3 regions of the Streptomyces sp. NPDC016677 genome follow, and region 2 is predicted to be linked to each of the others. Evidence: riboswitches for the same ligand, from Rfam matches in the RefSeq annotation. Region 2 holds a riboswitch; each other region holds the start of a gene.
What was found. Region 2 has a riboswitch for cyclic di-AMP ahead of ACZ3IG_RS10240 (C40 family peptidase). Riboswitches for the same ligand answer to the same signal wherever they lie in the genome.

Region 1: another riboswitch for cyclic di-AMP. It lies ahead of ACZ3IG_RS18805 (transglycosylase family protein); the one in region 2 lies ahead of ACZ3IG_RS10240 (C40 family peptidase).
Region 3: another riboswitch for cyclic di-AMP. It lies ahead of ACZ3IG_RS16165 (M23 family metallopeptidase); the one in region 2 lies ahead of ACZ3IG_RS10240 (C40 family peptidase).

Annotation. Positions count from the first base shown of each region.
Region 1 covers NZ_JBVHEO010000006.1:94,709-99,372, reverse strand. Annotated here, with positions in the region: gene ACZ3IG_RS18815 (cytochrome P450 family protein) at 140-1,372, shown strand; gene ACZ3IG_RS18810 (transglycosylase family protein) at 1,542-2,711, shown strand; cyclic di-AMP (ydaO/yuaA leader) riboswitch at 2,893-3,060, shown strand; gene ACZ3IG_RS18805 (transglycosylase family protein) at 3,064-3,792, shown strand; gene eno (phosphopyruvate hydratase) at 4,025-4,664, shown strand, end outside.
Region 2 covers NZ_JBVHEO010000003.1:104,490-109,153, reverse strand. Annotated here, with positions in the region: gene pcrA (DNA helicase PcrA) at 1-2,178, opposite strand, end outside; cyclic di-AMP (ydaO/yuaA leader) riboswitch at 2,410-2,584, shown strand; gene ACZ3IG_RS10240 (C40 family peptidase) at 2,593-3,756, shown strand; gene ACZ3IG_RS10235 (hypothetical protein) at 3,821-4,174, opposite strand; gene ACZ3IG_RS10230 (LuxR C-terminal-related transcriptional regulator) at 4,353-4,664, opposite strand, start outside.
Region 3 covers NZ_JBVHEO010000005.1:5,677-10,340, reverse strand. Annotated here, with positions in the region: gene ACZ3IG_RS16170 (PP2C family protein-serine/threonine phosphatase) at 1-726, shown strand, start outside; cyclic di-AMP (ydaO/yuaA leader) riboswitch at 962-1,119, shown strand; gene ACZ3IG_RS16165 (M23 family metallopeptidase) at 1,132-2,178, shown strand; gene ACZ3IG_RS16160 (PrsW family intramembrane metalloprotease) at 2,237-3,532, opposite strand; gene trmB (tRNA (guanosine(46)-N7)-methyltransferase TrmB) at 3,570-4,376, opposite strand; gene lhgO (L-2-hydroxyglutarate oxidase) at 4,569-4,664, opposite strand, start outside.

The sequences.
Region 1 (4,664 bases), on a different contig from region 2:
ATACGGTCGGGGGGTGACCGAGCAAGCCGAGCCCCGCCGCACCACCCCCACCCCCGCCCCCGCCACCCCCGCACCTGCCACCCCGGCCCCTGTCGCCCCCGCCCCCGCATCCGCCACCCCCGCCCCCGACGCCCCCGAGCTGTTCACCTGGGAGTTCGCGAGCGACCCGTACCCGGCGTACGCCTGGCTGCGCGAGCACGCCCCCGTGCACCGCACCCGGCTGCCCAGCGGGGTGGAGGCATGGCTGGTCACCCGGTACGCCGACGCCAGGCAGGCGCTCGCCGACCCCCGGCTGTCCAAGAACCCGGCGCATCACGCCGAACCCGCGCACGCCAAGGGCAAGACCGGCATCCCGGGGGAGCGCAAGGCGGAGCTGATGACGCACCTGCTCAACATCGACCCGCCGGACCACACCCGGCTGCGCCGGCTCGTCAGCAAGGCGTTCACCCCGCGCCGTGTCGCCGAGTTCGCGCCCCGCGTGCAGGAACTCGCCGACCAGCTCATCGACCGGTTCGCGCGCGCCGGCAGCGCCGACCTCATCCACGACTACGCCTTCCCGCTCCCCATCTACGCCATCTGCGACCTGCTCGGCGTCCCCCGCGAGGACCAGGACGACTTCCGGGACTGGGCGGGCATGATGATCCGGCACGGGGGAGGCCCCCGGGGCGGGGTCGCGCGGTCGGTGAAGAAGATGCGCGGCTATCTCGCCGACCTCATCCACCGCAAACGCCAGGCGCTGCCGCCCGAGCCCGCGCCCGGCGAGGACCTCATCTCCGGACTGATCCGCGCCTCCGACGAGGGCGAGCACCTCACCGAGAACGAGGCCGCCGCGATGGCGTTCATCCTCCTCTTCGCCGGTTTCGAGACCACCGTCAACCTCATCGGCAACGGCACGTACGCCCTGCTCACCCACCCCGGCCAGCGCACCCGCCTCCAGGAGTCGCTCGCGGCCGGCGAGCGCGGCCTGCTGGAGACCGGCGTGGAGGAACTCCTGCGCTACGACGGTCCGGTGGAGCTGGCCACCTGGCGGTTCGCCACCCGGCCGCTCACCCTCGGCGGACAGGACATCGCCGTCGGCGACCCCGTCCTCGTCGTCCTCGCCGCCGCCGACCGCGACCCGGCGCGCTTCACGGACCCGGACACCCTGGACCTTTCCCGCCGCGACAGCCAGCACCTCGGTTACGGCCACGGCATCCACTACTGCCTCGGCGCCCCGTTGGCCCGCCTGGAGGGCCAGACCGCGCTCGCCACACTCCTGACCCGCCTGCCCGACCTGCGCCTCGCCGTCGATCCGGCCGAACTGCGCTGGCGCGGCGGCCTCATCATGAGGGGTCTGCGCACCCTGCCGGTGTCGTTCACCGCGGCTGAGTGAACGATCCGTCGCATCAGCAAAGGTGACGCGCCGTCACCACTGTGATCTCCATGTGATCTACACGGCATGAACTTGTGATGAGTGATCGTATGCCTATACGTTCACGGATCAGCGCGGCACCGAGCACCAACCGCCGTGCGGGCCCTGCTGTCTCGTGAAAGGTCTCCGCATGCTCTCCGGGAACGGCCGACACCGTCGCCCCCGCCAGGCCCCGGCCCTGGTCGTCGCTGCCGGAGTCACCGGCTCCGCCATCGCGATCCCGCTCCTCGGAGCCACCGGTGCCCACGCGGCCGACGGCGCGGCCTGGGACCGTGTCGCCGAGTGCGAGACCGGTGGCGCGTGGAGCCAGAACAACGGCAACGGTTATTACGGCGGCCTGCAGTTGTCCCAGGAGGACTGGGAGGCGTTCGGCGGCCTTGAGTACGCCACCACCGCCGACCGGGCCAGCCGCTCCCAGCAGATCCGTGTGGCCGAGAAGGTCCTGGCGGCCCAGGGCATCGCCGCCTGGCCGACCTGCGGACTGCTCGCCGGACTGGGCGGCGGCGCGTCGGATGACGACTCGTCGGACGATTCGTCCGGGTCGGCATCATCGGATGCGGAGTCGGATGGTTCATCCGGTTCGACCGATTCATCCGGCTCCTCGGGATCTGCCGACTCGTCCGGCGCGGCCGACACCACCGACCCGGCCGACACGGACGACGCTTCGGACGGCTCCGGCTCCGGCTCCGGCTCCGGCTCCGGCTCCTCGGCCTCCCCCTCGGACACCCCGTCCACCGACACTTCGGACGCCGGTGCTGGGGACACCGACACTTCAGACACCGGCGACGAATCGGCCGACTCCGACACATCACCCGAATCCGCCTCCCCTGTCGAGGAGCCGAGCGACGCGGCCACCACCAAGCGCGACACCGCGGACGCCTCCGGCGCCACCGGCAGCGCCGGCAACCTCGAACCGACCCCCGCCATTTCGAGCCTCACCAAGACCGGCGAGGACGACACGGCCGGCGGAACCGGCACCGGCAAGCACCGCGGCGGCAGCGCCGACGAGGAGACGGCGAAGGGCCGTTCGGAGTCGTCCTCGGGGCGGCACGCCTCGCGCGACGACAAGACGGCGCGCGAGACGGGCGACAGGACGGGCGACAAGACGGGCGACGAGGCGGGCGACGGGACGTACACCGTCCGCGCCGGCGACAGTCTGTGGGCCATCGCCGACTCCCTTGAGCTCGCCGGGGGATGGTCCTCCCTCTACGCCGCGAACAAGGACGCCGTCGGCACCGACCCCGACCACATCCTGCCCGGTCAGAAGCTTGCCGTTGGGGTCGAACCGGTCGAAAAGTGACGGCAGTTCGCGTCACGGTTAAGGGTGAATGTCCGTATTAAACGCCGTGAGAGATAGGTCTCAGAAGCCCTGATCGTCTTTGTAAATCCACCGGGAGCCTGTCTACGGTCATGACCGCTCGCCATCGCGGGCCCCGGCCGCCGCAACGCCGAATCCTGCCAGCGGCAGTCCGGGAACAGTCGTCGCGCAAGCGCCGAAGGCAGGAGCGGGGGACCCAAGGTAGGTCGCCGCACCGGGCAGTTGAGCCGGAGCGGCTAGGGGTGGAGCCGAGTCCCGTGAGGGACCCGGCCGGGCAACTCAACCGGCCCGAACCCGACAGCTCACCTCGCAGGCGTCGGTGAGGGGATCTTCCATGCTGTTCTCCAGCAAGGGCAAGCACCGTCGTCCGTCCAAGGCCACTCGCGCCATCGCCATCGCCGGCGTGACCGGTGCCGCCGTCGCCGCCCCGCTGATGGCGGCCGGCAACGCCTCCGCCGCCACCGAGTCGGAGTGGGACACCGTCGCCCAGTGCGAGTCCGGCGGCAACTGGTCCATCAACACCGGCAACGGCTACTACGGCGGCCTGCAGTTCTCCGCCTCCACGTGGGCGGCGTACGGCGGCACGCAGTACGCCTCCACCGCCGACCAGGCCAGCAAGGACCAGCAGATCCAGGTCGCCGAGAAGGTCCTCGCGGGCCAGGGCAAGGGTGCCTGGCCGAACTGCGGCACGGGCCTGTCGGGTGCCGGCGGCTACACCGGCTCCTCCGACAGCGGCCAGAGCAGCGGTTCCAGCAGCTCCAGCGGCTCCAGTGGCTCCACCGAGTCCCGTGAGACGCAGGAGCAGCCCGCCTCCCGCTCCCAGGAGCGCCCGGCCGCCGAGACCGGCACCACCCAGCAGGCCGAGAAGACCGTCACCACCCCGACCGGCAAGAAGGTCGAGAAGGGCGACGGCGAGTACAAGGTCGTCAAGGGCGACACCCTCAGCTCCATCGCCGAGGCGCACGACGTCGACGGCGGCTGGGCGAAGCTGTTCGAGCTGAACGACGACATCGTCGACGACGCCGACCTCATCTACCCGGGCCAGCAGCTGCACCTCAGCTGACGGCTCACAGGCCCCCGCCCCGGCGCGTGTTCCCCCGTACACGCCGGGGCGGGGCCATGTCCGGATCGCGGCAGTCTTTTGTTCCGTTCGGAAACAATTTACTCTCGGTTTGCCCAACGGGTGGGTGACCGGCTGGCCGATCGCCCCGGGCCGGTTAGGCTCGTCCCGCGGAGCCGCGCGTAAGCGCGCACCCGCGTCACACAGAAGCGTCACATTGAAGAAGGAGATGCTCGTGCCGTCCATCGACGTCGTCGTAGCCCGGGAAATCCTGGACTCCCGAGGCAACCCCACGGTCGAGGTCGAGGTCGGCCTCGACGACGGCAGCACGGGTCGTGCCGCCGTTCCGTCCGGTGCCTCCACCGGTGCCTTCGAGGCCATCGAGCTGCGTGACGGTGACTCGAACCGCTACCTGGGCAAGGGCGTGGAGAAGGCCGTCCTCGCCGTCATCGAGCAGATCGGCCCGGAGCTGGTCGGCTACGACGCCACCGAGCAGCGCCTGATCGACCAGGCCATGTTCGACCTGGACGCCACCGACAACAAGGGCTCGCTCGGCGCCAACGCCATCCTCGGCGTCTCCCTGGCCGTCGCGCACGCCGCCTCCGAGGCGTCCGACCTCCCGCTCTTCCGCTACCTGGGCGGCCCGAACGCGCACCTGCTGCCCGTTCCGATGATGAACATCCTGAACGGCGGCTCGCACGCCGACTCCAACGTGGACATCCAGGAGTTCATGATCGCCCCGATCGGCGCGGAGTCCTTCTCCGAGGCCCTGCGCTGGGGCGCCGAGGTCTACCACACGCTGAAGAAGGTCCTGAAGAACAAGGGCCTGTCCACCGGCCTCGGCGACGAGGGCGGCTTCGCCCCGAACCTGGACT
Region 2 (4,664 bases):
CGGGATCTCCTCCAAGAACCGTGAGGGCGGGTTGTACGACGGCTGCCCCCAGGCGCTGCGCAGCGTCGAACGGGTCAGGTACAGCCGCTCACGCGCGCGCGTGATGCCGACGTACGCCAGCCTCCGCTCCTCCTCCAGTTCCTTGGTCTGGCCGAGGGCGCGCATGTGCGGGAAGACGCCGTCCTCCATGCCGGTCAGGAAGACGACCGGGAACTCCAGGCCCTTGGCGGTGTGCAGCGTCATCAGCGTGACGACGCCGTCGCCGTCCTCCTCGTCGGGGATCTGGTCGGAGTCGGCGACCAGCGCGACCCGCTCCAGGAAGTCGGCGAGGGTGCCGGTCCCGGCCTGCTCCCCCTCCGCCTCCGCCCGCTCCTGCTCGAACTCCAGGGCGACGGCGGCGAGTTCCTGGAGGTTCTCGATCCGGGTCTCGTCCTGCGGGTCGGTGGAGGCCTGCAACTCGGCGAGGTAGCCGGTGCGTTCCAGTATCGCCTCCAGCACGGTGGCCGGTCCGGCGCCGGACTCGGCGATCGTGCGGAGGTCCTCCATCAGCGTGTTGAAGCGCTTGACGGCGTTCGTGGAGCGCGCGGCCATGCCGTACGCCTCGTCGACGCGCCGGAGCGCCTGCGGGAAGCTGATCTTCTCGCGCTGGGCAAGGGCGTCGATCATCGCCTCGGCCCGGTCGCCGATGCCCCGCTTGGGCACGTTGAGGATGCGCCGCAGCGGCACCGAGTCCTCGGGGTTGGCGAGGACCCGCAGGTAGGCCAGGACGTCCCGGACCTCCTTGCGCTCGTAGAAGCGGACGCCGCCGACGACCTTGTAGGGCAGGCCGGTGCGGATGAAGACCTCTTCGAAGACACGGGACTGGGCGTTGGTGCGGTAGAAGACGGCGACGTCGCCGGCCTTGGCCTCGCCCGCGTCCGTGAGCCGGTCGATCTCGTCGGCGACGAACTGCGCCTCGTCGTGCTCGGTGTCCGCGACGTACCCGGTGATCCGCTCGCCCGCGCCCGCGTTGGTCCACAGGTTCTTCGGCCGGCGCGACTCGTTGCGCTCGATGACCGCGTTGGCAGCGGACAGGATGGTCTGCGTGGAGCGGTAGTTCTGCTCCAGGAGGATCGTGGTCGCGTCCGGGTAGTCCTCCTCGAACTGGAGGATGTTGCGGATGGTCGCGCCGCGGAAGGCGTAGATCGACTGGTCGGCGTCGCCCACGACGCACAGCTCGGCGGGCGGGACGTCGCCCTCGCCCGGCGGGACGTCCTCGTCGTGCGCGCCGGTGCCGACCAGCTCGCGCACCAGGGCGTACTGGGCGTGGTTGGTGTCCTGGTACTCGTCGACCAGGACATGCCGGAAGCGGCGGCGGTAGTGCTCGGCGACGTCCGGGAAGGCGCGCAGCAGGTTGACCGTCGTCATGATGAGGTCGTCGAAGTCGAGGGCGTTGGCCTCGCGCAGGCGCGTCTGGTACATCGCGTACGCCTGGGCGAGGGTCTTCTCGAAGCCGTCGGCGGCCTGGGCGGCGAAGTCCTCCTCGTCGATCAGCTCGTTCTTCAGGTTGGAGATCTTGGCGCTGAAGGACTTCGGCGGGAAGCGCTTGGGGTCGAGGTCCAGGTCACGGCAGACCAGCGCCATCAGCCGCTTGGAGTCGGCGGCGTCGTAGATCGAGAACGACGACGTGAAACCCAGCTTCTTCGACTCCCGCCGCAGGATGCGTACGCACGCGCTGTGGAAGGTCATGACCCACATGGCGTTCGCCCGCGGGCCGACGAGCTGCTCGACGCGCTCCTTCATCTCACCGGCGGCCTTGTTGGTGAAGGTGATCGCGAGGATCTGGCCGGGGTGGACACCGCGCGCGCCGAGCAGGTGGGCGATGCGGTGGGTGAGTACGCGGGTCTTGCCGGAACCGGCACCGGCCACGATGAGCAGCGGGGAGCCGGCGTGGGCGACCGCGGCGCGCTGGTTCTCGTTCAGCCCCTCCAGGAGCGCGGCGGGGTCCGTCACCGGGCGCGGGGCGCCGTCCCGGTAGTAGGGGTCCCGGTCCGGCGGCACGTCGAACTTCCCGGCGAACAGATCGTCCGGGATCGGCTCCGGTACGTGCTCGTCCTCGGGCGGTGGCGGAGGTTCCTCCTCGTGCCCGCGGGGGGCCTGGAGGCTCGCCAGGAAGCTGTCGTCAAAGAGGCTGCTCATCGCTCTACGAGTCTAGGGCGCCCCACCGACAACCGGACGCCCCCTCGAAAACCCGGCCGGACCCGTACCGCCGGACACGCTCCCGTCACCGCACATCACCCACCGTGAGGGAAGCCCTCTAGGTCACGAAAATGTATCGGGCATATCACCCTTCAACCTTCACAGGGGGCACACGAGTTGGCTACGGTGCGGGCGGGCCGCTCGACCCCCACCGGCGAACGTCGCCGGGCCGCGCGGCCTCCGCCGAATCCGGCGTGCCCGCGTGGCGCCCGGAACCGGGGACCCACCGTGACATGGGGTGAGTCGGTTCACAGCCCGCTCCGGGCGCGAACCGTAGGGCAGCCTTCCGTAACACCACACCGCCCGAACCCGACAGCTAACCCGGTAGGCGGAGCACGGAAGGAGTCGCCTCCCTTGGCGTCGCACCGCAAGTCGCGTCCCGCCGGAACGCTCATGGCAGGCATACGGACCCCGGTCCTGGCCACGGCCGCGCTGACCTCCGTGGCCCTGCTCCCCCAGACGGCCACCGCGGCCCCCTCCGACGACCGGCCGAGCCTCGAAGAGGTCCAGAAGAAGGTCGACGACCTCTACCGCCAGGCCGGGTCGGCCACCGAGAAGTACAACGCGGCCGAGGAGAAGACCGCGAAGCAGCGCGAGCAGGTCGACAGCCTCCTGGACGACGTCGCCCAGCGCACCCAGGAGCTGAACGACGCGCGCGAGGAGCTGGGCTCCTTCGCCGCCGCCCAGTACCGCACCGGCGCGGCCGTCTCCGACACCGCGACCCTCCTGCTCGCGGACTCCCCGCAGGACTACTTCGACCAGAACCAGCTGATGGACCGGCTCACCGGCCGCCAGAAGCAGATGGTCGACGACTACGTCACCCAGCAGGCCGAGACGATGGAGAAACGCCAGGAGGCCACCGAGAGCCTCCAGACGCTCACCACGTCACAGAAGGACCTGAAGACGGCCAAGGCCACCGTCCAGACGAAACTCGCCTCCGCGCGTGAGCTGCTGGCCGACCTGACCGCCCAGGAGAAGGCGCGGCTCGCCGCGATCGAGAAGGAGAAGCAGCAGGAGGCGGCCCGCAAGGCCCAGGAGCTGGCCCGGCAGCAGGCCGAGGAACGGCAGCGCCAGGAGGAGGCCGCGAAGACCGCCGCCGCGCAGGAGAGCAGTTCCTCGGGGTCGACCGGGTCGTCGTCCGCGACCGACTCCTCGTACGCCACCAAGGCCGGGAAGGCCCTGGCCTTCGCCCGCGCCCAGATCGGCAAACCGTACGTCTGGGGCGCCACCGGCCCCGACTCCTACGACTGCTCCGGCCTCACCCAGGCCGCCTGGAAGGACGCGGGCGTCGACCTGCCCCGCGTCACCTACGACCAGGTCAACGCCGGCACCACGGTGTCGATCTCCGCGGCGCAACCCGGTGACCTGGTCTTCTTCTACGACGACATCTCGCACGTCGGCATCTACATCGGCAACGGCATGATGATCCACGCGCCGAAGCCGGGCGCGTACGTCCGCGAGGAGTCCGTCTACTACGACGGCGAGTCGTCGATCTACAGCGTGGTGCGTCCGGCCTGAGCGGTTCCGCTCGCTCGGCACCGGCCCCGGCCTGGTGCGCCGGTCGTGTCCGCGCGGCCGGCGCTCAGGTCCACAGCACCGCGATGAAGACGTTCACCATGGTCAGCGCGCCGACCAGCCCGAACAGGCCCTTCTCCACCTTCTCCTCGTCCCGTTTCACGTAGACGAGGCCGAGGATCACGACCAGCACGGCCAGTTTCACGCCGATCTTGATGTTGTTGACGGACTGGTCGTCGGCCTGGTTCAGCCCGACCAGGATCACCCCCGTGACCAGCATGGTCAGCGCGCCGTGCAGCATCGCCGGACCGAAGCGGGCGGTGCCCTCGCCCATCGCCTTCATCTGAGTGAGGAAGCCGCCGAGCAGTGCCGCGATGCCGATGATGTGCAGACCGACGAAGAGGTGGATGAGTACGTCCATGAGTCCGGAGCCTAATGAAGGGCGCGAATCCGGCCGGCCACCAGTCCCCCAAGTTCCCCGACCCCCCGGCCGCCGCGCTCCCGATTCCACACATCGGTCATCACCCTGCGAGAGAACGGGCCCGTGGGGGGCCTGAGTCACATGCACAGGCCGCCAAGGCCGTCCGGTACGGGCCGCGTCAGACGAGGCGCCGTGCGGTGGCCCACCGCGTCAGCTCGTGCCGGTTGGAGAGCTGGAGTTTGCGCAGGACCGCCGAGACATGGGACTCGACCGTCTTGACGGAGATGAACAGCTGCTTGGCGATCTCCTTGTACGCGTAGCCGCGGGCGATCAGGCGCAGCACCTCGCGCTCCCGCTGGGTGAGGCGGTCGAGGTCCTCGTCGACCGGCGGGGCGTCGGTGGAGGCGAAGGCGTCCAGGACGAAGCCGGCCAGACGGGGCGAGAAGACGGCGTCGCCCTCCTGGACGCGGAAGACCGAGTCGACGAGGTC
Region 3 (4,664 bases), on a different contig from region 2:
TGCTACGAGGCCGCGCAGGCGGACGCCTTCATCGGCGGCGACCTGTACGCGGTGCAGGACAGCCCGCGCGGGGTGCGGATGATCGTCGGGGACGTGCGGGGCAAGGGGATGGGCGCGGTGGCCGCCGTCGCCGTCGTGATCGGGGCGTTCCGGGAGGCCGCCGAGCAGGAGTCGACGCTGGAGGCGGTGGCGCAGCGGCTGGAGCGGGCGCTGGCCCGCGAGGGCACCCGGCGCGAGGGACTGGACGCCTTCGAGGGGTTCACCACCGCCGTCCTCGTCGAACTCCCGCACGGCGACGGGGTGGCCCGCGTCGTCAACCGGGGGCATCCGCCGCCCCTGCTGTGCCACGCCGACGGCAGCCTGCGCGCCCTGACCACGCGGGACGCGGCGCTGCCGCTCGGCATGGGGGAACTGGGCGTGTGGCCGGACCGCGCGGAGGAGACCGCCTTCCCCGCCGGGGCCACGCTGCTGCTCTACACCGACGGGGTGACCGAGGCCCGGGACGCCCGGGGCGAGTTCTACGATCCGGTGGCGCGGCTCGGTGGCCGGCGCTTCCGGCATCCGGGTGACCTGCTGGACACCCTCGCCGAGGACGTGCGCCGGCACTCCGGGGGCGGGATGGCGGACGACATGGCGCTGCTCGCCGTACGGCGGCCCGATCCGGGCGGCGCCGACGAGTCCGGTGGCCTGGACGAGTCCGGGGGCGCCTGTGGTCACGAAGGGTGATGGGGTGGGAGCCCTCCGCATAACAATTGATGCACGGTCAGTTTCAAGCGGCGGAACCGACCGCTGTGCGGGTGTACTGAAACGCGGTCAACTCGCCCCGTTTTCGCCCTCCGTGCGGCCTTGCTCCCGGCCGAGAAGCTTAATGATCAAGAGGAACGGCTTGGAAACAGCGCCCCGCTTCTATTAACGTTCGATAACGCAGCGCGGTCGTCCCAGCCGTCACAGAAGGCGGCTCCGTGCGCACGCGCCGAATCCCGTAAGGGAACCGGGGAACCACCACCTTGGGGTGAATCGGGCGTATCCGACCGTGGAGACACGGCCTGTATACGCGCGTAGGAGACCTTCCCGCTCCGAACCCGTCAGCTAACCCGGTAGGCGGAGACGGAAGGAAAGGAGCACGCCCACGTGGCGTCCAACCGGCCTGCCCCCGAGGCCCCGTTCGTGCCGAACCAGCACGACCCCGCAACCTTCGGCTACGGCGCCTTCCGCCCCGACGAGGGCCCCTTCGAAGAGTGGAACCCCACCGCCGACACCGTCCGTCCCGTGCGCGGCAAGCACCGGGTCGCCAAGCAGCGCGGCGGACTGGCCCGCAGCTCCACCGTCCTCGGCGTCGGCGTCATAGCGGCCGTGGGCGCCGGCGGCATGGCCAGCGCGCAGACCGGCAAGCCGCCGGTGTCGATCTCCATGCCCGACCTGCCGTCCGTGGGCTCGATCATCTCGGACGACGAGTCCGCCGGAGACACGGCGGACGAGGGGTCGGCCACGCCGCTCAGCAGCATCGCCGCCGTCGCCTCGGACGACACCGAGGAGGGCACGACCACCGCCGGTGAGTCGCTCCGCGCCCGGATCATGGCGCAGGCCGAGCAGCAGCAGAACCAGGTCGAGACCAAGGCCGCCGAAGAGGCTGCTGCCGCCGCCGAGAAGAAGGCCGCCGCTGCCGCCGCCGAGGCCGAGAAGAAGGCCGAGGCCAAGGCCGCCGCCGCCAAGAAGAAGGCGGCGGCGGAGGCCGCGCGGAAGGCCGAGGCCGCGCGGCTCGCCCAGCTGGCCAAGCAGTACGCGCTGCCGACCTCCTCGTACACCATCACCTCCAGCTACGGGCAGGCCGGCGCCTACTGGTCCTCCGGCTACCACACCGGCCTCGATTTCGCCGCGCCCGCAGGCACCCTCATCAAGGCCGTGCACTCCGGGACCATCACCGAGGCCGGGTACGCGGGCTCCTACGGCTACCGCACGATCCTCACCCTCGACGACGGCACCGAGGTGTGGTTCTGCCACCAGTCCTCGATCAGCGTCAGCGTCGGCCAGAAGGTCAGCACCGGCGACGTCATCGGCCGCGTCGGCGCCACCGGCAACGTCACGGGCGCCCACCTCCACCTGGAGGTCCACCCGGACGGCTCCACCTCCGGCATCGATCCGATGGCCTGGCTGCAGAGCAAGGGCCTCACCCCCTGAGCCGTCCCCTTGTCCGGGACACCTGATCCCCGGCGGTCCTGACGGCGACCCCCCGACGTCAGGGCTGCCGGTTCACGGGCGCGTACGGATGGTGCGCGTAGAGCTGGTACTGCTGGTACTGCTGGTACCTGGGGTACTGGTGCGGTGCCGGCGTCGGCGGGGCCGTGGCCCGTGCCGCGTGGGCCAGCGCCGGGCGTGCCGTCTCCCGGCGGCGCCACAGCTCGTGCAGCAACGCCCGCTCCCGTACGACGAAGTCGGCGCCCGCCCGGCCGCGCCGGCCCCGGTGCCGCAGGAACGCCAGCTCGGTCGCGTACGCCTCGTACTCCGCCACCGTCCGTGCCGCCTCCTTCCCGGCGTGGCGCCGGGCGTGCGCACGGGCGAGGCGCCGGGCCCGCATCGAGCCGAGCGCGTACGGCTCCGCCGGGGTCAGCCAGCCGGCCGCCGCGTAGGCGGGCAGTTCGGCGCGTACGGTGACCAGTTCGCGCTGCCGGGACCAGACCGCCAGCCAGGTCAGCAGCCCGAACACCGGCACCATGAACGTCGCGTACACGAGGAAGAAGCCGTACTCCCCGAGGGCCGAGGAGCCGTTCCACAGCGCGTGCATGCCCATCGCGAGCAGCAGGCCGGCCGGCGGGAGCAGGACGCGCCCGGCCCGGCGGCTCTCGCCGCGCAGGGCGGCGAGACCGAAGCCGAGGCCGGTGAGCACCGTGAACAGCGGGTGCGCGAACGGCGACATGACGACGCGGACGAAGAACGTCGCCGCGGTGACGGAGGCGATGCCGCTGCCCCCGGTGAGCTGGTCGGTGCCGAACGCGTTGCCCAGGTAGAGGATGTTCTCGGTGAACGCGAAGCCGGTGGCGGTGAAGCCGGCCAGGACAACGCCGTCGAGGAGCCCGGTGACGTCGTGCCGGCGGAAGAGGTAGACCAGCAGGACGGCGGCGGCCTTCGCGGACTCCTCCACGACCGGGGCTATCACGGTGGTGCCCCAGGTGTCCGCGCCGGCCGGATCGGCGGTGGCCGTCGCTATCCAGCGGGTCGCGAAGCTGTTGGCCACGATGGCGGTCAGCGCCGCCGCGCAGGCCCCCCAGGCGAAGCAGAACACCAGGTTGCGCCAGGGGCCCGGCGCCACCCGGTCCAGCCAGCGGAAGGCGGCGAGCAGCAGCGGGACCGGCAGCACGGCGAGACCGAGGCCGACCAGGAAGCCCTCCGTGCCGGTCTGCTCGCGCACCAGCGCCAGGATGACCAGACCGGAGAGCGCGAGCAGCGTGGCCAGGGCGCCGTAGCGCACCCAGCGGCGCTGCCACCAGTGCCGCGGGGGCGGCGGTGCCGGCGGGTACGGGGAGCTGGTGGCCACGGCATCGATCCTGACGAGAGGGGGCGCCGCCCCGGCTTCAGGCGCCGGCGGGGGGTCGGTCCTGGTGCGGTACGCGGCGGAAGAGCAGGTCGTTCACCACATGTCCCTTGTCCAGTCCCTGGCCCTCGAAACGGGTCAGCGGGCGGTGCGCGGGACGGGGCGCGAAACCGCCGCCGGGCGCGGTGTTCTCGAAGGCGGGGTGCGCGGTGAGGACGTCGAGCATCTGCTCGGCGTACGGCTCCCAGTCGGTGGCGCAGTGCAGCAAGGCGCCCGGCCGGAGCCGGGAGGCGGCCAGGGTCAGGAACTCCGGCTGGATCAGCCGGCGCTTGTGGTGCCGCTTCTTGGGCCAGGGGTCGGGGAAGTAGACGCGCAGGCCGGACAGGGAGTCCGGGGTGAGCATCTCGCCGAGCAGGATGACCGCGTCGCCGTTGCCCACCCGGACGTTGGTCAGGCCCTTCTCCTCGGCCAGCGCCAGCAGGTGGCCCTGGCCGGGGGTGTGCACGTCGACGGCGAGCACGTTGGTGTCCGGGTCGGCGGCGGCCATCTCGGCGGTCGCCTCGCCCATGCCGAAGCCGATCTCCAGGACCACGGGGCGGTCGTCGCCGAACAGCTCGGCGAGGTCGAGGACCCGCTGCCCGTCGATGTCCAGTCCCCACGCCGGCCACAGCCTCCGCAAGGCGTCCGCCTGCCCGGCGGTGACCCGGCTGCGCCGGGGCTGGAAGCTGCGGATCCGCCGCTCGAAGTGGTCACCGGCGGGATCGGCCCGGGGGCCGTCCGGGAAACGGGGCCCGCCCGTGCGACGGGGTGGCCGGGGAGCTGCGGGGGTGGGGTGCGAATCAGACACAGTGGGATCGATATTACGGGGACGGGGCGCCGGCACAGTCCGGCAGGCGTTGGGCGGGTCCCGCTGACCTCGGGCGGGTCCGGCAGACGTTGGGCGGGTCCGGCAGACGTTGGGCGGGACCGGCAGGCGTTCGGCAGAGGCCCGGGACCGGCAGGCGTTCGGCAGAGGCCCGGGCCCGGGCCCGGCGGGGACTCAGGCCGGTCCGAGCGCCGTCAGGGCGCGGTGGGCCACCTCGCGGCCGATGGGCAGCGCGGCGGTCGCGGCGGGGGACGGGGCGTTGAGGACGTG